2 regions of the Fictibacillus sp. NPDC058756 genome follow, and region 2 is predicted to be linked to the other one. Evidence: predicted binding sites of a transcription regulator. Region 2 holds the regulator's gene; the other holds the start of a gene.
What was found. Region 2 encodes Rex, which represses fermentation and respiration genes when NADH is low (regulators of the CRP and FNR family bind a similar motif). Its sites were predicted from a motif close to TTGTGAAATATTTCACAA; they were not measured.

Region 1 (8,741 bases), on a different contig from region 2:
GCAAAGCTCGCGCCAAGACCTACAACTGCTGCAATAATGTGAAGCAAGACAAGTGTTCCGTATAGCGTCATATAAATAATCCCCCATTTCAATAAAAAATTTTTCTTTCCCCCACACAATTTATTACACTAAACAGGAGAATAGTCCTCTTTTTAATAATGACTTTTATCCTAAGAGAACAAAGAGGAGATGCAATAATGAACCAAAAGGATGAAATCAGACATAAAATTTGGAACAAACTCACTGAAGAAAAGCTGGGCAGATTTCCGTTTCCTTTAACAAATCGAATCCCTAATTTTAAAGGAGCAGAGGCTGCTGCTATATACATAACGGAAATGAAAGAATACAAAGAAGCTAAAGTCATCAAAGTTAATCCTGATTCGCCTCAGCTGCCTCTTAGGACTCAAATTTTAAAGGACGGAAAAATGCTGCTCGTGCCGACGCCGAGACTTAAGGATGGTTTCATTCAAGTTAAGCCGGAGTGGGTTCCGAAGGGTGAGGAAAGAAAAGCGGCAAGTCTTTCAAGCATTATGAACTATGGGAAAGTGCTTCCTTTATCTAAGATGCCTCCGATCGACTTGATTGTAGTGGGATCGGTTGCCATTCACCGTGACGGCAGAAGACTTGGTAAAGGGGAAGGGTATGCGGTCAGGGAATATGCGATTATCCGTGAGCTTGGGAATAAAGGAGTACCCGTGATCACTTCCATTCAAAGTGCTTAGCTGGTGGATGATAATATTCCTGTTAATGTGTTTGACTTAACGGTGGATTGGATTGCTACTGAAAAAGGATTGATCGAAACAAAATCACCTTATCCAAAACCGACAGGGATTGTCTGGGAAGAGGTAAGTGAAGAGGACATGGAAACCATGCCCGTTTTAAAGGAAATTAAAGAGTTGATCTCTAACAAATAATTATGACATAGAGGGTTCTTTAAAATATTGCAAAGGATTTTTTTCATCTGCAGGTACAATTTTCAGCTGACGCAATACTTCTTCAGCGAAACTGATGTAGTTTGAGCCTGTAGAAGTTACTACATTTTGATCTGCAACAAGATGTTCTTCTTTTTTGTTGTCCCAGTTCATTACAGGCAGAAATTGTGTGTCATTTTGAGTGAGTGAAGCGGTATATCTTACGTGGTTCAGAATTCCGGCAGCTCCCAGCAATGCTGGTCCTCCGCATATAGCACCTATCAGTTTATTGCTATCGAAAAAAGTGCGAATTATGTTTGTCACACCAGTGTCTTCAAGCAAGTGATAGGGATTTCCGCCTGGAATGATAAGTGCTGAGTATTCATCCGGATCAATTTCATTAATTGTTATATCAGGCATGATCTTCAATTTGCCGGCTGATGTAACCGATCTGCCAGATGAATATGGTGAACATGTAACTAATTCATAGTCAGAACCATTTAAACAAGTGATTAAAATTGAAATTTCAAATTCAGCGAAAGAATCATACACAAACAGTAATACTTTTTTCATATCTTGACCTCCTTTTGTATATCCAAATTTTAGCACCTGCTCATATGAATTTGCTACAAAAACAAGCATAATTTATTTCTCGAAGGAATATATCTGAAACACAACTAAATAATCTCACAAAATACGAAGACACAATCACACTAAAGGCTCGTTCTTTCTATTGGGAAAGGCTTGCCTTTTTATTGTGCAAAAGAGGAGGTGACTGCTAAAAATATTCCCTCAGTAATTCCTACTTGACAGATAGGTTTTATTGTATTAATTTATTTTAGTTAACTAAAGGGGGGACTTGTAGGTGACTACTTATTTAGTTTTATCAAATATTGCAATTATGCTTATACTTTTAGGTGTTTTGTTTTACATGCAAAAGAAACACGTTTCCTTTTCTAAACGTGTATTCACAGGCCTTGGATTAGGGATTCTCTTCGGTCTTGTTCTTCAGTACGGCTATGGTGCTGATTCTGAAGTTGCAGCAAAATCCACTGATTGGTTCAATCTAGTAGGCGGCGGTTATGTAACATTCTTAAAAATGATCGTTATGCCGCTTGTGTTCATTTCCATCCTATCCGCGTTTACTCGATTAAACCTTAAAGGAAACATCGGGAAATTAAGCGGATTAATTATCGGAATCTTAGTAGGAACAACTGCAATAGCAGCGGTTGTTGGGATTGGAACGTCTGTTGCTTTCGATCTTGAAGCTGTTCAAATCGAACAGGGTGACGCAGAAACTGCGCGCGGTGAGCAGATGGAAGGTACTTTTGCAGAAGTGAAAGACTTAACATTGCCGCAGCAGATTCTATCATTGCTGCCAGCTAATCCGTTTCTAGATTTTACAGGTGCTAGACCAACTTCAACGATTGCAGTTGTTATCTTTGCGGCATTCCTTGGGATTGCATATCTGGGGGTGAAGCGCAAGCAGGAAGAACATGCTGAGTTGTTTGCAAAGATTGTTGACGCTTTTTACTCTGTGATTATGCGTGTTGTAACGCTGATTCTCCGTTTAACACCATACGGAGTACTTGCCTTAATGACAAAAACGGTAGCACTTAGTGATATGGGTGCGATTGCGAAGCTTGGTAAGTTTGTTATTGCTTCTTATGTAGCGCTTTTGATCATGTTTGGAATTCACTTGTTATTGTTGACGTTTGCTGGGTTAAACCCAATCACATATATGAAAAAATCATTCCCGGTACTATCTTTTGCCTTTACATCCCGTACAAGTGCAGGAGCGCTTCCTCTAAACATCCGTACACAAAAGAGCATGGGTGTACCTGATGGAATTGCGAACTTCTCAGGTTCATTCGGACTTTCAATCGGTCAAAATGGCTGTGCTGGCATTTATCCAGCGATGCTTGCCGTGATGATCGCTCCGACTGTCGGAATCGATCCGCTGTCACCATCGTTCTTGTTGACTCTCGTTGTAGTTGTAGCGCTTAGCTCGTTTGGTGTAGCAGGTGTAGGTGGCGGAGCGACATTTGCAGCGATTCTTGTATTGTCTGCTATGGATCTTCCGATTGCATTAGCTGGTCTATTGATCTCAGTTGAACCATTGATCGATATGGGCCGTACAGCTGTAAACGTGAGCGGCGCGATGACATCGGGACTGTTAACGAGTAAAGTTCAGAAACAATTAGATACAGATGCTTACAATGACAGTGAAAATCAAGTTGAGGTAAGTGCTTAAGAAATAAGTGAGACGATCTTGCCTTAGGGCGAGGTCGTTTTCTAATGGATTGCAGAAAAATTTAAATAGGATCATCAAGATAAAACTGAATAAATATTAGGCGCAGGATAATAAGATCCTGCGTTTTATTTATGTTTGTAAAAATTGGCTAAATAGGTGTGAAGCCTTTCCAATTAGGGTAAAAATTAAAAACTGAACATTCTAAAAGCGGGTATCCCATTACCAGCAGATGAAGGCTCTTCCAAATTCGTGAACATTGTATGTCAAAAGTGTGATAAAGTTGTGAGCTTTATTTGAAGTTCTCGTGACATTTAATTACGGATAAGCCACATTTCAAGGGATTCTGATACTATGAAGGCAAAGGTTTTTTGTCATTTGGTTTTGCCTTTGATATCCATTGTGATTTGTTTCACAATGTACTATAATCACTTGTGGTTCGATTTAAATAAGGCAAAAGGAATGCTTTTAAATAGAGAAAGGAAGGTGGACCTGGTGATGCAACGGTTAAAGCCGTTTTTAACATTCGGGTTATTGATGGCCGTGTTCATGCTAAGCGGCTGCAGCGATATGGTGGTTTTAGATCCTAAAGGACCTGTTGGTGAACAGCAGAAGGGTCTTATTATGTATTCGATCTGGTTTATGTTATTTATCTTGCTGGTCGTATATGCACTTACAGCTTTTATTGTTTATAAATATCGTGACCGCAAAAATCATAAGGGCTATGATCCTGATAATGAAGGAAGTCATTTGCTTGAGACGATTTGGTGGATCATTCCTATTATTATTACCATTGCATTGGCTGTTCCAACGGTTAAAACGATCTACTCTCTAGAAGGACCTCCTGAAGAGACGAAAGATCAAAAACCATTGGTCATCCACGCAACTTCTATCGATTGGAAATGGGTGTTCACATACCCTGAGCAAGACATTGAAACAGTGAACTATCTTCATATCCCTGAAGATCGGCCTGTATTATTTAAATTGACTTCAGCCGATTCTATGGCATCATTCTGGGTTCCTCAGCTAGGCGGTCAAAAGTATGCGATGGCTGGTATGGAGACAAAGCTTTATTTGCAAGCTGATGAGCAAGGAACATATGAGGGACGAAACTCCAACTTTACAGGAGAAGGGTTCACAGATCATACGTTTGATGTAATGGCTATGTCAGATGAAGAGTTTGAAAAGTGGGCGAGTGAGACAAAAGCTGATGCTCCTGAACTGACGAAGGAGCAATACGATAAGCTGATGCTTCCTGGCCACGTGAAAGAAATGACGTTCTCTTCTACTCACTTAGGTTTTGTTAACCATGCTGATGAAGCTGATTATGCGATTAAAGCTCGTGAGCGATTAGGCTATGAGCCGTTAATTCCTCACTCCAAAGCAGCAAAAGAAAAACGTGAAGAAGAAAAGAAAAAGAAACAACAAGAACAAGAAGAATCAGAGTCTCATGGGGATTCACATGCCCATTAACAGAGGAGGCAACTTAATATGAAATGGGATGAATTTTTCGTAACAGGCGACCCGCTGATCTATGGGGCTGACGTTTCCATTGTCTTAACAATGGTGGGGGTCCTGTTTTACTTGACTAGATATAAAAAGTGGAAATGGCTATGGACAGAATGGCTAACAACCGTTGACCATAAAAAACTCGGTATCATGTATATCGTTTCTGCCGTTCTTATGCTTTTCCGCGGTGGTGTCGATGCGCTATTAATGCGTACTCAGCTTGCTGTTCCTGAGGCGAAGTTCCTCGATTCGCAGCACTATAACGAGATTTTTACAACTCACGGTACGATCATGATCATCTTCATGGCAATGCCGTTCTTAATAGGTATTATAAACGTAGTTGTCCCGTTGCAGATTGGAGCTCGTGATGTAGCTTATCCATATTTAAACGCCGTAAGTTTCTGGACGTTCTTTATCGGTGCTATGCTGTTTAACATTTCATTTGTTATCGGTGGATCACCATCAGCGGGCTGGACGAGTTACATGCCGCTTGCAAGTAACGAACTCAGTCCGGGACCAGGGCAGAACTACTACTTATGGGGTCTGCAGATTGCGGGTATCGGTACATTATTAACCGGTATTAACTTCCTTGTTACGATTCTTAAGATGCGTGCACCGGGAATGACATTATTCCGTATGCCGATGTTCACTTGGTCATCGCTTGTAACAATGGTTATTATCATTTTTGCTTTCCCAATTTTAACAGTAGCACTAGCACTTATGTCATTTGACCGTTTATTCGGAAGTCATTTCTTTACTCTTCAAGGGGAAGGGATGGATATGCTTTGGGCAAACCTCTTCTGGTTGTGGGGTCACCCAGAGGTATATATCGTAATCTTGCCGGCATTCGGTATTTTCTCAGAAATTATTTCTACGTTCTCTAAAAAAACGTTGTTTGGTTATAAGGCCATGATCTGGTCTATGCTTCTTATCGCTGGATACAGTTTCTTGGTATGGGTCCACCACTTCTTTACGATGGGCTCAGGAGCAGCCGTTAACTCTGTATTCTCCATTACAACAATGGCGATCGGTATTCCGACGGGGGTTAAGATCTTTAACTGGCTGTTCACGATGTACAGAGGTAAGATTCAGTTTACAACACCGATGCTCTGGTCACTAGGCTTTATTGTGAACTTCGTAGTCGGCGGGGTTACAGGTGTCATGCTTGCAATGGCAGCTGCTGACTATCAGTACCACAACACATACTTCCTGGTATCTCACTTCCACTATGTGCTGATCGCAGGTACAGTGTTTGGCTGTTTTGCAGGTCTAATCTACTGGTACCCTAAGATGTTTGGCTACAAGCTGAACGAACGTATCGGTAAATGGGTATTCTGGCTGTTCACAATCGGATTTAACGTATGTTTCATGCCTCAATACTTCCTAGGTCTTGATGGTATGCCTAGACGTGTTTACACGTACAGCGAAGAGTCTGGCTGGGGTCCACTGAACATGGTTTCTACACTTGGCGGATTCATGATGGGTATCGCGTTCTTAGTTCTTGTTTACAACATGTACTACAGCTTCCGTTTCGCGAAGCGTGAAACAACTGGTGACGCTTGGGATGGCCGTACGCTTGAATGGTCTACTCCTTCAGCAATGCCGCCATTTTATAACTTTGCTAAAATTCCAGAGGTTACTGGTCTTGACCATTTCTGGAGACAGAAACAAGCAGGCAAGGTAGAGAAGTTAACTGCTAAAGATATTAAAAAGATTCATATGCCTAACAACTCTGGTGTACCGTTCATTATGGGATCGTTCTTCTTCGTTCTCGGATTCGGTTTTGTATTTGACTGGATGTGGATGGCGATTCTCGGTGGAATCGGTGTTATCGGAACATTGATCTATCGTTCATTTGAATATGATGACGGGTATTATGTAAGTGTTGAAGAAGTACTTGAAACAGAAAAGATTTCTAAATAAGGAGGCGTGAAAAAATGGCACATGCAGAAACACACGACCCCAACACGCCTTTAGAGTATCATTCGGAGGTCGGGCGTTTAAATATTCTCGGTTTCTGGATTTTCCTAGGGGCAGAAATTGCGTTGTTCGCAACGCTATTCGCAACATATATGGTATTAACACATCGTATTGCTGACGGTCCGGCTCTTGGTGAACTGTTTGAAATAAAGAGTTTGTTGATTCAAACCTTCTTGCTTCTAACAAGTAGTTTCACTTGTGGACTCGCTGTTCACGAAATGCGCCGTCATAATGTAAAAGGCTTGATGCTTTGGATGATTATAACTCTTGGGTTGGGTCTCGGATTCCTTTACTTCGAGATTCAGGAGTTCTTGCACTTCATTCATGAGGGTGCAAACATTGGTACAAGTGCAGCATGGTCAGGATTCTTCGTTCTTGTAGGTACGCACGGTGCCCACGTAACGTTTGGTATCTTCTGGGTAACGATGGTATTGATCCAAGTGGCTAAGCGCGGTTTGACGCCAGCCACTTCTGCAAAAGTTTTCATCACCAGTCTATACTGGCACTTCTTAGACGTTGTGTGGATTTTCATCTTCACTGCCGTTTATCTGATGGGGATGGTGATGCATCATGGCTAACAAAACAGCAGCTAATGGACATGGCGGATTCCCTTGGAAACACTTGATTGGATTCGTGCTATCCATCGTGTTGACACTGTTCGCATTATGGGTTGCATTGGAAACTGATTTATCACTGACTTGGATTTTAATTATTATTTTCGGATTTGCGATCTTGCAGGCCGCACTGCAGCTCCTGATGTTCATGCACTTAACAGAGAATTCATCGAGCACTAAGCTTACGGGCCGCGTACAGGTAGGTAACATCCTATTCGCAGCTTTCGTAGCGATCGTAATCGTTGTCGGCTCTGTCTGGGTATTGACAGCAGGACACGCAAAACACGACAAACATGACGAACCGAAGACTGAGAACCATGAAAACCATGGTGGTGGACATGATTCTGAGGAGCATGGGAGTCATTAATATGATTGAGAAAGCCTCTTGCTTTAGGTAGCAGGAGGCTTTTTTGTGGGAATTGGATGATGAGGTCTCTCGTTTGGCGAGAGCCTTCGATATTATTGAAATTTTGCTAGCCCTAGGGATTTATGCTCGCCCTGGGGGATTTATGCTCGCCCTGAGAGTTTTATGCTCGCCAAAAAAACTTTAGCCTTCTTGAATTTATGTGGGGAGTTGAAGGTGATATCGTCTTCCTTTACCTGAGCCTGTATATGGCAAGTTCATTGAAGAAAATATTCGTGTAGCCACATGTCTAGACGAAATCTGCAAAAAATCGCAAGCTTCCTTATTTGAAATAGAAGTTCCATAGAGGAGTGCATAATCTTCAAGTGTGGGTAAATGAAGGCTCACATATTTCAAAGAACACTTCGAACAAAACCAAGCCCCATACTTCCTCACAACAGGCATATAAAAGCACTTAGTACAATAAACCACTTTGATTATGTCCTTTTCTTCAATCTGATACCTTTTTAATAAGTCGGGGTTGTCTGGAGTATGCTGGCGGACGAGAAGTTTTGAAAGCTTTGTGATCTCTTTTTTTGTCAGTTTCTCAACGGAATACATCTTATCGAAAACTTGAATTCGTTCTTGTAGATAAGGACTATGGGTGACATATTGAAGTACTTCTTTATGAGAGGGAAGGGATTTGATGATGGTTCTGGGGTTACTCATTACAACAAAGGAATGAATAGGGAGATTAGGAACACGATTTCTAGACAGCCAATCGGTTAAATGTGATCGCTGGCGTTTTACTTGATAAATCGGATTTTGAAAAGCTTCTTCACTGCCATCATCTCTTACTCGTATCACTTGATTAAGATGATCAAAATGTAGAGTGCCAGTGATGTATTTTACTTCGAGGATTAAAATATAGCGTGTGGATATAAGAAGCGTATCAATCTGAAAAAAACTATCGTGGGCAGCAAGCCTCAAGTCATGAAGGACAGTATACCCTTTACTTAAGAAAGGTTTTAAAAAATAATCATTGGATTGTTCACCATGATGTCCTGCAAGTCTTCCGCCTAATTCATCAGCAATGGTTAAAAGTTTGGGGTGGTTTTGAATTAAACGACGCT
Region 2 (8,741 bases):
AACAGCTGATGAGAGAAGCGATGATTCTCGCAAAAAGACATGGGGCAGCAACGATGACGCTAGAAGCCCGTGTCAGTAATCACGTTGCTCAGAACTTATATAAGAAACTTGGATTCCAAGCAGGCGGAATTAGAAAAAACTATTACAGTGATAACGGTGAAGATGCGTTAGTTATGTGGGTGGAACTATGAAAAAAGATGAAATCATATTAGCAATCGAAACAAGTTGTGATGAGACAGCTGTAGCCATTGTAAAAAACGGCACAGAGCTATTGGCGAACATTGTGGCTTCACAGATTGAAAGCCATAAAAGATTCGGCGGAGTTGTGCCCGAGGTGGCGTCGCGACATCATGTGGAACAAATTACGATCGTTATTGATGAAGCGTTAAATAAAGCTGAGCTTGAGCCGGCTGATTTAACAGCCGTTGCTGTTACCGAAGGACCAGGATTAGTAGGCGCACTCTTAATTGGTGTAAATGCAGCAAAGGCATTTGCGTTCGCACACGGGCTGCCGCTTGTACCCGTTCATCATATCGCGGGACACATCTATGCAAACCGTCTTGTAAAAGAGATGACATTCCCGTTGTTGTCACTAATCGTTTCAGGCGGACATACAGAGCTCGTTTTAATGGAAGAACACGGAACCTTTAAAGTGATCGGGGAAACACGAGATGATGCAGCGGGAGAAGCTTATGATAAAGTCGCTCGTACATTGAACATGCCGTATCCAGGCGGTCCGCATATCGACAAGCTTGCACAAGAGGGTGAACCGAACATTGACCTGCCTAGAGCTTGGCTTGAACCTGAATCACTGGATTTTAGTTTCAGCGGATTAAAATCAGCTGTGATAAACACCGTTCATAATGCAGCACAGCGCGGAGAAGTAATTAAGCCAGAAGACTTGGCAGCAAGCTTTCAAGCAAGCGTTGTGGATGTACTTGTGGAAAAAACATTTCGTGCAGCTGATCAATCTAAAGTGAAGCAAGTTCTTCTTGCAGGTGGTGTAGCAGCGAACAAGGGGCTGCGCAAAGCATTGGAAGAACGATTTAAAGATACTGGATATGATTTAGTAATCCCACCTTTGCACTTATGCACAGATAACGCTGCTATGATTGCGGCAGCAGGAAGTGTTGCTTATCAAAAGGGTACACGGGCTGATATGGCACTCAACGGAGTACCAGGGCTGGATCTAGAAGCGCAATAATAGAGAAAAGAGGCTGACTTAAAAGTATAAAAACTTTTAAGGTCATGCCTCTTTTTGTATAACCTTTTATGTAACGTCCATTATTAATAAGATGGCAGGTTATCGAATAATACTCGATAAGATAGCTGAAATAGGAAGGTAATTACTTATTTCTTATTTTGTAAAAATAAAAAATTCGGGGCTGCCAAAAGTAAGTTTACCTTACTTTTGGGAAAGCCCCTTGTCGACTAAAAGAGACTTCTTTCGACATTCTTATTGTGGAAAAGTTATGCACAGGTTTGTGGATATTGTGGACAATGTTTGAAAGAGTTCTACAAATAAGGGTTCATGTTATACACAATTCACACAATGTATACACAATTTTCTGTGGATAACGTGGATAAGTAGAAAATATACTTATAAAACCTAATTTTGTCTTGTGGATAACAAAAAGCTGACAACCCTTTCATAAGGTTGTCAGCTTTTGAAAGCTAAGCATTCTGCAATTTTTCCCATTCTTCCATAAGGGTTTCCATTTCACTATTTAATGTATCTAACTGTGATTGAAACTCTTGTGTTTTCTCGTAATTTTGAAATACTTCAGGTTTGCAAAGTTCACCTTCTGCATACGCAATTTTGCTCTCAAGTCCCTCAAGAAGCTCTTCAATTTCCTCAATTCGGCGGTGTCGTTTACGATCTTGTTTCTTTGCTTCTTTGTCGATTGAGTTCTTGGCACTGTTTGATTGTACAGCGGACGGCGCGTTTGCAGTATTTTCGGTTTTTTGGCGTTCTGCAATTTCTTCGCGTGCTTTCATTTCGTTCTTTTTTTCTGTGTAATAATCGTAATCCCCTAGATACTCGGTAATACCATCTGGAGCCAGTTCCGCCACCTTAGTCGCGATCCGGTTAATAAAATAACGGTCGTGGGATACAAAAAGGATGGTTCCTGGATAATGAATCAACGCTTGTTCCAGAATTTCTTTGCTATCAAGGTCCAAATGGTTCGTCGGCTCGTCCAATAACAGCAGATTGCCTTTTTCCATCATGAGCTTAGCAAGGGCAAGCCGGGCTTTCTGGCCGCCGCTTAACTCGTTTACAAGCTTCAGAACATCATCACCGCTGAAAAGGAACTGGCCAAGGATCGAGCGGATTTCCTTTTCTGTTTTTTCTGGATAATCATCCCAAAGCTCGTTAAGAAGTGTTTTCCGGGAGTGAAGGTCGGCTTGTTCCTGATCGTAATGTGAAATCTTCAAGCTGCTTCCATAGCGAATATCACCTGTAATGAGCGGCAGCTGTTTTCTAATTACTTTTAATAGTGTCGATTTGCCGATCCCGTTAGGTCCGACGATTGCTATACTATCCTGACGGGTTACTGCCAGGTTTACATCTTTAAAAAGTGGAACTCCGTCTTCATAGCCGGTGCTCACTTCCTCCAGTTTCAACACATCGTTTCCACTTTGTCTTTCGATATCAAAAGAAAAGGAAGCCGATTTTTCTGATCCTGCAGGACGTTCCTTCAGCTCCATTTTCTCAAGCTGTTTACGCCTGCTCTGTGCGCGTTTTGTTGTTGAAGCACGCACGAGGTTGCGCTGAATAAAATCTTCGAGTTTAGCAACTTGGTCTTGCTGTTTCTCAAATTCTTTCATTTCCTGAGCATAACGCTCCGCTTTTTGCTCTAGATAACTAGAATAGTTCCCGGTAAATCGATAACAACGTTTTCTCGATACTTCATAAACGGAAGTCACAATTTTATCGAGGAAATAACGGTCATGGGAGACGATCAGAATGCCGCCCGGGTAACCCTGCAAATATTGTTCCAGCCAAGTTAATGTCTTGATATCAAGATGGTTGGTAGGTTCGTCCAGAATAAGAAGATCCGGCCTCGTTAAAAGAAGCTTTGCAAGAGCAAGCCTTGTTTTCTGACCGCCGCTAAGCGTATTGATTCTCGTGTCTCTGTCAAAATCGGCAAATTGAAAACCGTGAAGAACGGTGCGGATCTCAGCTTCGTATTGGTATCCGCCTTCGTCCTTAAATTGAATCTGCAGCTCATCATAATCTTTTAAAAGACGCTCATACTCAGCTGCATTTTCTAAAACACCCGGATCGCCCATGCGCGCTTCCATTTCACGCAGCTTCTTCTCTTTTTTGCGAAGAGGTTCAAAGACCGAGAGCATTTCGTTCCAGATCGTTTCATCTGAATCAAGGCCGGCATCCTGTGCGAGGTAGCCAGTTTTCACATCTTTCGGAATCATGACATGACCGGAATCGTATGAATACTCTCCTGTAATAACACGCAGAAGAGTAGACTTTCCTGCGCCGTTTCTGCCAACAAGCGCAATACGTTCTCCAGTTTGAACTTCTAATTTTATATTGGATAAAATGACGTCAGCGCCAAATGACTTTGTGACGTCTTGAACTTGTAATATAATCATTTCAATTCACCTCTATGAAAAAGGGTGATTTTTATTCAGGCTGTTGTCTTAACCTTCGCAGCTTGAAGGAGTTGCTTTCCGCTCCAGGATGCTCGCTTTCCGGGGGGCGTGCGGTGAGCCTCCTCTGCGCTTTGCGCCGTTAGGAGTCTCACCTGTCCCGCTTCATGAAAGTATCCTTGCTCCTGCGTCTACAAGTAAATGCTACCGATGTTAGCTTCCTCGTCGCATGCCTTGCGAGAAGCTTCTCAGATGGTAGGCACGCACCTTACGCTCCAACCAACAGTTCAATGAAGTTTAAAACAACAAAACTTATAGAAAAAAAGCCCCTAATTAATAATCTTTAACCTATCTATTAGTAGTTTAGCGCAGTTTGGGGATTCACGCCAACAAAGGGAATGTTCAACATTTTGCAATATTTACATGGAAGAAAATAACGACAATAAAAGCGGTTTCGTGTATATTCAACATGAGGAGGGGTTTTATGAAAGAGTTAACCCATTTTAACGAAGAAGGCCGTGCCAGAATGGTGGATATTTCAGAAAAAGAAACATCATATCGGACTGCCATCGCGCTCAGCGGGATAACCGTATCTGAAGAAGTCTTCCTTAAGATTAAAGACAACAAGTTCAAAAAAGGGGACGTTCTCGCAGTTGCTCAAATCGCTGGCATCATGGCAGCTAAAAAGACATCTGACTGGATTCCAATGTGCCACCCGCTCACATTAACCGGCGTTGATCTTTCTTTTCAATGGGACAAAGAAAGTGACGAAGGATACAAATTAAATATACAAGCTGAAGTAAGAACAAAAGGGAGTACTGGAGTAGAGATGGAAGCACTCACGGCCGCAACTGCTGCAGCTTTGACCGTATATGATATGTGTAAAGCAGCAGATAAAGGAATGATTATCGGTCCTACATATCTCGTTTCAAAAACAGGCGGAAAGAATGGGGATTTCGTACGCTAATCAAGCCCTGACAAAGTATGATACAATAAGAAAAGATAAGCTTTCTGAATATGGAGGGCCAATACATGAACCAAGATCAGCTAAAAATACCGCATGCTACAGCTAAACGGCTGCCATTATATTACCGGTTTCTAAAAAATCTTTCGTCCTCAGGAAAGCAAAGGGTGTCCTCTGCTGAATTGAGTGAAGCTGTAAAAGTAGATTCTGCTACGATACGAAGAGATTTTTCCTATTTTGGAGCGTTAGGGAAAAAGGGTTATGGCTACAATGTTAACTACTTGCTCTCATTTTTCCGCAAAACCCTTAATCAGGATGAAACAACAACGGTTGCTTTAATCGGAGTAGGTAATTTAGGAACTGCCTTTTTGCATTACAATTTTACAAAAAATAATAATACAAAAATAGAAGTCGCATTCGACGTAGATGAATCTAAAATCGGCACTGAGATTGCTGGCGTACCTATTTACCATACGAACGATATTGAAAGTGAACTTGAGAAACGGGGAATTGACGTTGCCATTCTAACTGTGCCGGTGGGTGCAGCCCAGCCGATCGCCGATCAGCTGGAAAGAGCGGGTGTAAAAGGCATCTTGAACTTTACGCCGGCACGTCTGACCTTGTCCTCAGAAATTCGTGTACATCATATCGATTTAGCTGTAGAACTGCAGTCACTCGTTTATTTTATGAAAAATTACTCTTAAAGGAGGAAGTACTATGTTAGGACCAGGAAGTATCGCAATAATTGGGCTTGCAGCTTTAGTGATGTTTGGACCAAAGAAGCTGCCTGAATTAGGAAAAGCAGCAGGGAAGACGCTTCGCGAGTTCAAGCATGCAACAAAAGGCATTATGGACGACGATGATAATAACAAAAAAGAAAGCGAAGAACCGAAGAAGTAAGGATGTTTTTCTATGAACTCTGAAAAAAGTATGACGTTATACGACCACGTTGGTGAGTTAAGAAAACGCATCATGTGGGCACTAATAGCTTTCTTTGTATTTCTTATCGTTGGATTTTTCTTAGCGAAGCATGTGATCGTGTATTTGCAAAGTGATCCAATCGCTAAAGATATTCAGATGAACGCATTTCATTTAACAGACCCATTGAATGTCTATATGACCTTCGCATTTTTTATCGGCTGTGTATTAGCAGCTCCTGTAATTTTATATCAGCTCTGGGCGTTTATCAGCCCGGGTCTTTACGAAAATGAACGAAAAGTAACACTGATGTATATCCCGATTGCCTTTTTGCTATTCTTATCGGGATTGGCATTCTCGTATTTTATTCTCTTTCCGTTTGTCGTAAGTTTTATGGGCAATGTTGCGACTGCACTTAGTGTTGAAGGAGAATACGGCATTCAGGAATATTTCTCATTTTTATTTAACATCACATTGCCATTTGGATTGCTGTTCCAGTTCCCAGTCCTGATCATGTTCCTAACCCGATTAGGGATTGTGACACCAGACTACTTAAAAAGAATTAGGAAAGTCGCTTACTTCGGGATTCTAGTTATAGCTGGGTTCATAACTCCGCCAGAACTAATGTCTCACTTAATGGTTACTTTTCCGTTAATAATTCTTTATGAGATCAGCATCATCATATCCAGAACAGCATATAAAAAACGAATGAAAGCAGAAGTGGAAGCTCTTGTGAAAGAGAAAGAAGCTGAAGTTGAATCTGCATATAAGTAATAAGAAAGAGGGTCTCTATAATGTGAGCCCTCTTTTTGTGTACTTCTTATGCAGTAAGGGATTTTACGGTACTTGTTCTTATATTTATTACATGTTTACGCAGAAAAGTTGTATTTTCACGCAATCGAGTGCTAGTTCCACGCAAAAATTTCCAGTTACACGCCAGCTGAGCTTTGGTCCACGCCAAATACTTAAGATTTCACGCGATAACCTAGAAATCTCTATACAAAAAGAAAAACTGCCTCATAAAGGACAGTTTTTTGTATCTATTTCTTTCGTTTTCTTTTCAAATGGTTATTTAACGCGAAATATCTGATGGCATTTGCGAAATCAAATGTTGCGACAACCATTGTTATTATCGTCCAGAAGCTTGTCATTCCGTACTCACTAGCATAATGAACAGCTAAGTACGTAAAGACGACTCCGATTCCTAAATATAAAAATGCCATAAACAAAGGTGATGTCTTCATAGCAGTCCTCCAAAAATCAATTGCGCTGTTTCTAGCTGTTTTTCCATTTCCTTTATCTTATCAGCAAGGAAAATCTGGACAATTAATACGAGTGTATTCATTGCGACGTGTGCTGCGATAGGGACGATAAGCCTTTTCGTCCGAACGTACAGAAATGCAAAGGTAAAGCCCATTGCTGTATAGATTAAGAGATGTGTAAAGTCCGCATGAACAGCAGCAAAAATAAGAGAACTGATCAAAGCAGATAGAAAGAAATTAAATCGTTTATGAAGTGATCCAAAAATAATCTTTCGGAAAATAATCTCTTCTAGTATTGGGCCGACAATGGCCGTGACAATCATAAAGTATTGTACATCTTTTACGATTTCAACAAGTTTTTCTGTGTTTTCAGAACCAGGCTGAATGCCAAATACGTTTATTTCAATAAGACTGGCAATAATTTGAGCGGCATACGCCATAATAATACCGATGATCGACCACATGACCGCAGAGCCTTTTGACACCCGTTCAGAATCTCGATGGCGGCTTTTCATCTCAGGAATCAGCATGTAAAGGATAATGAATAGAGCGGCTACAAAACTTATTGTGCCCCACATTCCGAACAATTGATTTTCAGGAACACCAAGTTCATTCAATAGAGGAATTCCGAGATATCCCGAGAATTGCATTAGTATGTATATAAAGATGATCCACCAGTATTTTTTCTTCAAATTAAGTTCTCCTTTAATTCCTCACGTGAATACTCTTACTTATTATTACTCTTTATATGCTAACCCATTTTAACATAGAATAGGCATGGCTCGCGAGGATATCGATTTTGAGAACTTTTTTCATATTTCCTGCTTGCAAAGTTTTAAAGTTTTATTTATTATTAGAAATGGAGTTAGCACTCACTAACAAAGAGTGCTAATAAGAAAATTTTTTAACTATTTAAGGAGGGTGTTTCACTTGTTAAAGCCATTAGGTGACCGTATTATTATTGAGCTTGTAGAAGGTGAAGAAAAAACTGCAAGCGGCATTGTATTGCCAGATTCAGCAAAAGAAAAGCCTCAAGAAGGAAAAGTTGTTGCTGTAGGTACGGGCCGTGTGACGGATAACGGCGAGCGTATCTCTTTAGAAGTTTCAGAAGGAAACACAATTATTTTCTCTAAATACGCTGGTACAGAAGTGAAGTACCAAGGCAAAGAATACTTGATTCTTCGTGAATCTGACGTTTTAGCGATCGTAGGCTAATCTCAGAGAATGGAAGCTTCAATGTTTTGAAGCTACATAAATAAAAGCATATGTAAGTCACTACTTTTTAAATTAATAGGAGGGTTTTTACATGGCTAAAGATATTAAATTTAGTGAAGACGCACGCCGCTCAATGCTACGCGGTGTTGATGCATTAGCGAACGCTGTAAAAGTAACGCTTGGACCTAAAGGGCGCAACGTTGTACTTGAAAAGAAATTCGGTTCTCCGCTAATCACAAATGACGGTGTAACAATCGCAAAAGAAATCGAGCTTGAAGATGCATTCGAAAACATGGGTGCTAAGCTTGTAGCTGAAGTTGCAAGCAAAACGAACGACGTTGCTGGGGACGGAACAACAACTGCAACAGTTCTTGCTCAAGCGATGATCCGTGAAGGACTTAAGAACGTAACAAGCGGTGCAAACCCAATGGTACTTCGTAAAGGTATCGAAAAAGCGACAGCTGCTGCAGTAGCAGAGCTTAAAGCAATTTCTAAGCCAATCGAAGGAAAAGAATCAATCGCACAAGTTGCATCGATCTCTGCAGCTGACGATGAAGTAGGTCAATTGATTGCTGAAGCGATGGAGCGCGTTGGAAACGACGGCGTAATCACAATCGAAGAATCAAAAGGATTCACAACTGAGCTTGAAGTGGTTGAAGGTATGCAGTTTGACCGCGGATATGCATCTCCATACATGGTTACAAACTCTGACAAGATGGAAGCAGAGCTTGAGAACCCGTACATTCTTATCACAGATAAGAAGATTACAA

Region 1: the regulator Rex is predicted to act here: its motif matches at 3,563-3,580, upstream of qoxA (cytochrome aa3 quinol oxidase subunit II).

Annotation. Positions count from the first base shown of each region.
Region 1 is NZ_JBHYPU010000002.1:146,242-154,982, forward strand. Features, by position in the region: gene ACFW35_RS17575 (DUF2269 family protein) at 1-71, opposite strand, end outside; gene ACFW35_RS17580 (5-formyltetrahydrofolate cyclo-ligase) at 198-722, shown strand; gene ACFW35_RS17585 (hypothetical protein) at 726-914, shown strand; gene ACFW35_RS17590 (DJ-1/PfpI family protein) at 915-1,484, opposite strand; gene ACFW35_RS17595 (L-cystine transporter) at 1,813-3,165, shown strand; gene qoxA (cytochrome aa3 quinol oxidase subunit II) at 3,658-4,635, shown strand; gene qoxB (cytochrome aa3 quinol oxidase subunit I) at 4,654-6,594, shown strand; gene qoxC (cytochrome aa3 quinol oxidase subunit III) at 6,609-7,229, shown strand; gene qoxD (cytochrome aa3 quinol oxidase subunit IV) at 7,222-7,632, shown strand; gene ACFW35_RS17620 (nuclease-related domain-containing protein) at 7,828-8,741, opposite strand, start outside.
Region 2 is NZ_JBHYPU010000003.1:6,140-14,880, forward strand. Features, by position in the region: gene rimI (ribosomal protein S18-alanine N-acetyltransferase) at 1-191, shown strand, start outside; gene tsaD (tRNA (adenosine(37)-N6)-threonylcarbamoyltransferase complex transferase subunit TsaD) at 188-1,204, shown strand; gene abc-f (ribosomal protection-like ABC-F family protein) at 1,675-3,615, opposite strand; gene moaC (cyclic pyranopterin monophosphate synthase MoaC) at 4,097-4,579, shown strand; gene ACFW35_RS18230 (redox-sensing transcriptional repressor Rex) at 4,645-5,280, shown strand; gene ACFW35_RS18235 (twin-arginine translocase TatA/TatE family subunit) at 5,294-5,476, shown strand; gene tatC (twin-arginine translocase subunit TatC) at 5,489-6,268, shown strand; gene ACFW35_RS18245 (YdiK family protein) at 6,535-6,738, opposite strand; gene ACFW35_RS18250 (CPBP family intramembrane glutamic endopeptidase) at 6,735-7,448, opposite strand; gene groES (co-chaperone GroES) at 7,687-7,971, shown strand; gene groL (chaperonin GroEL) at 8,063-8,741, shown strand, end outside.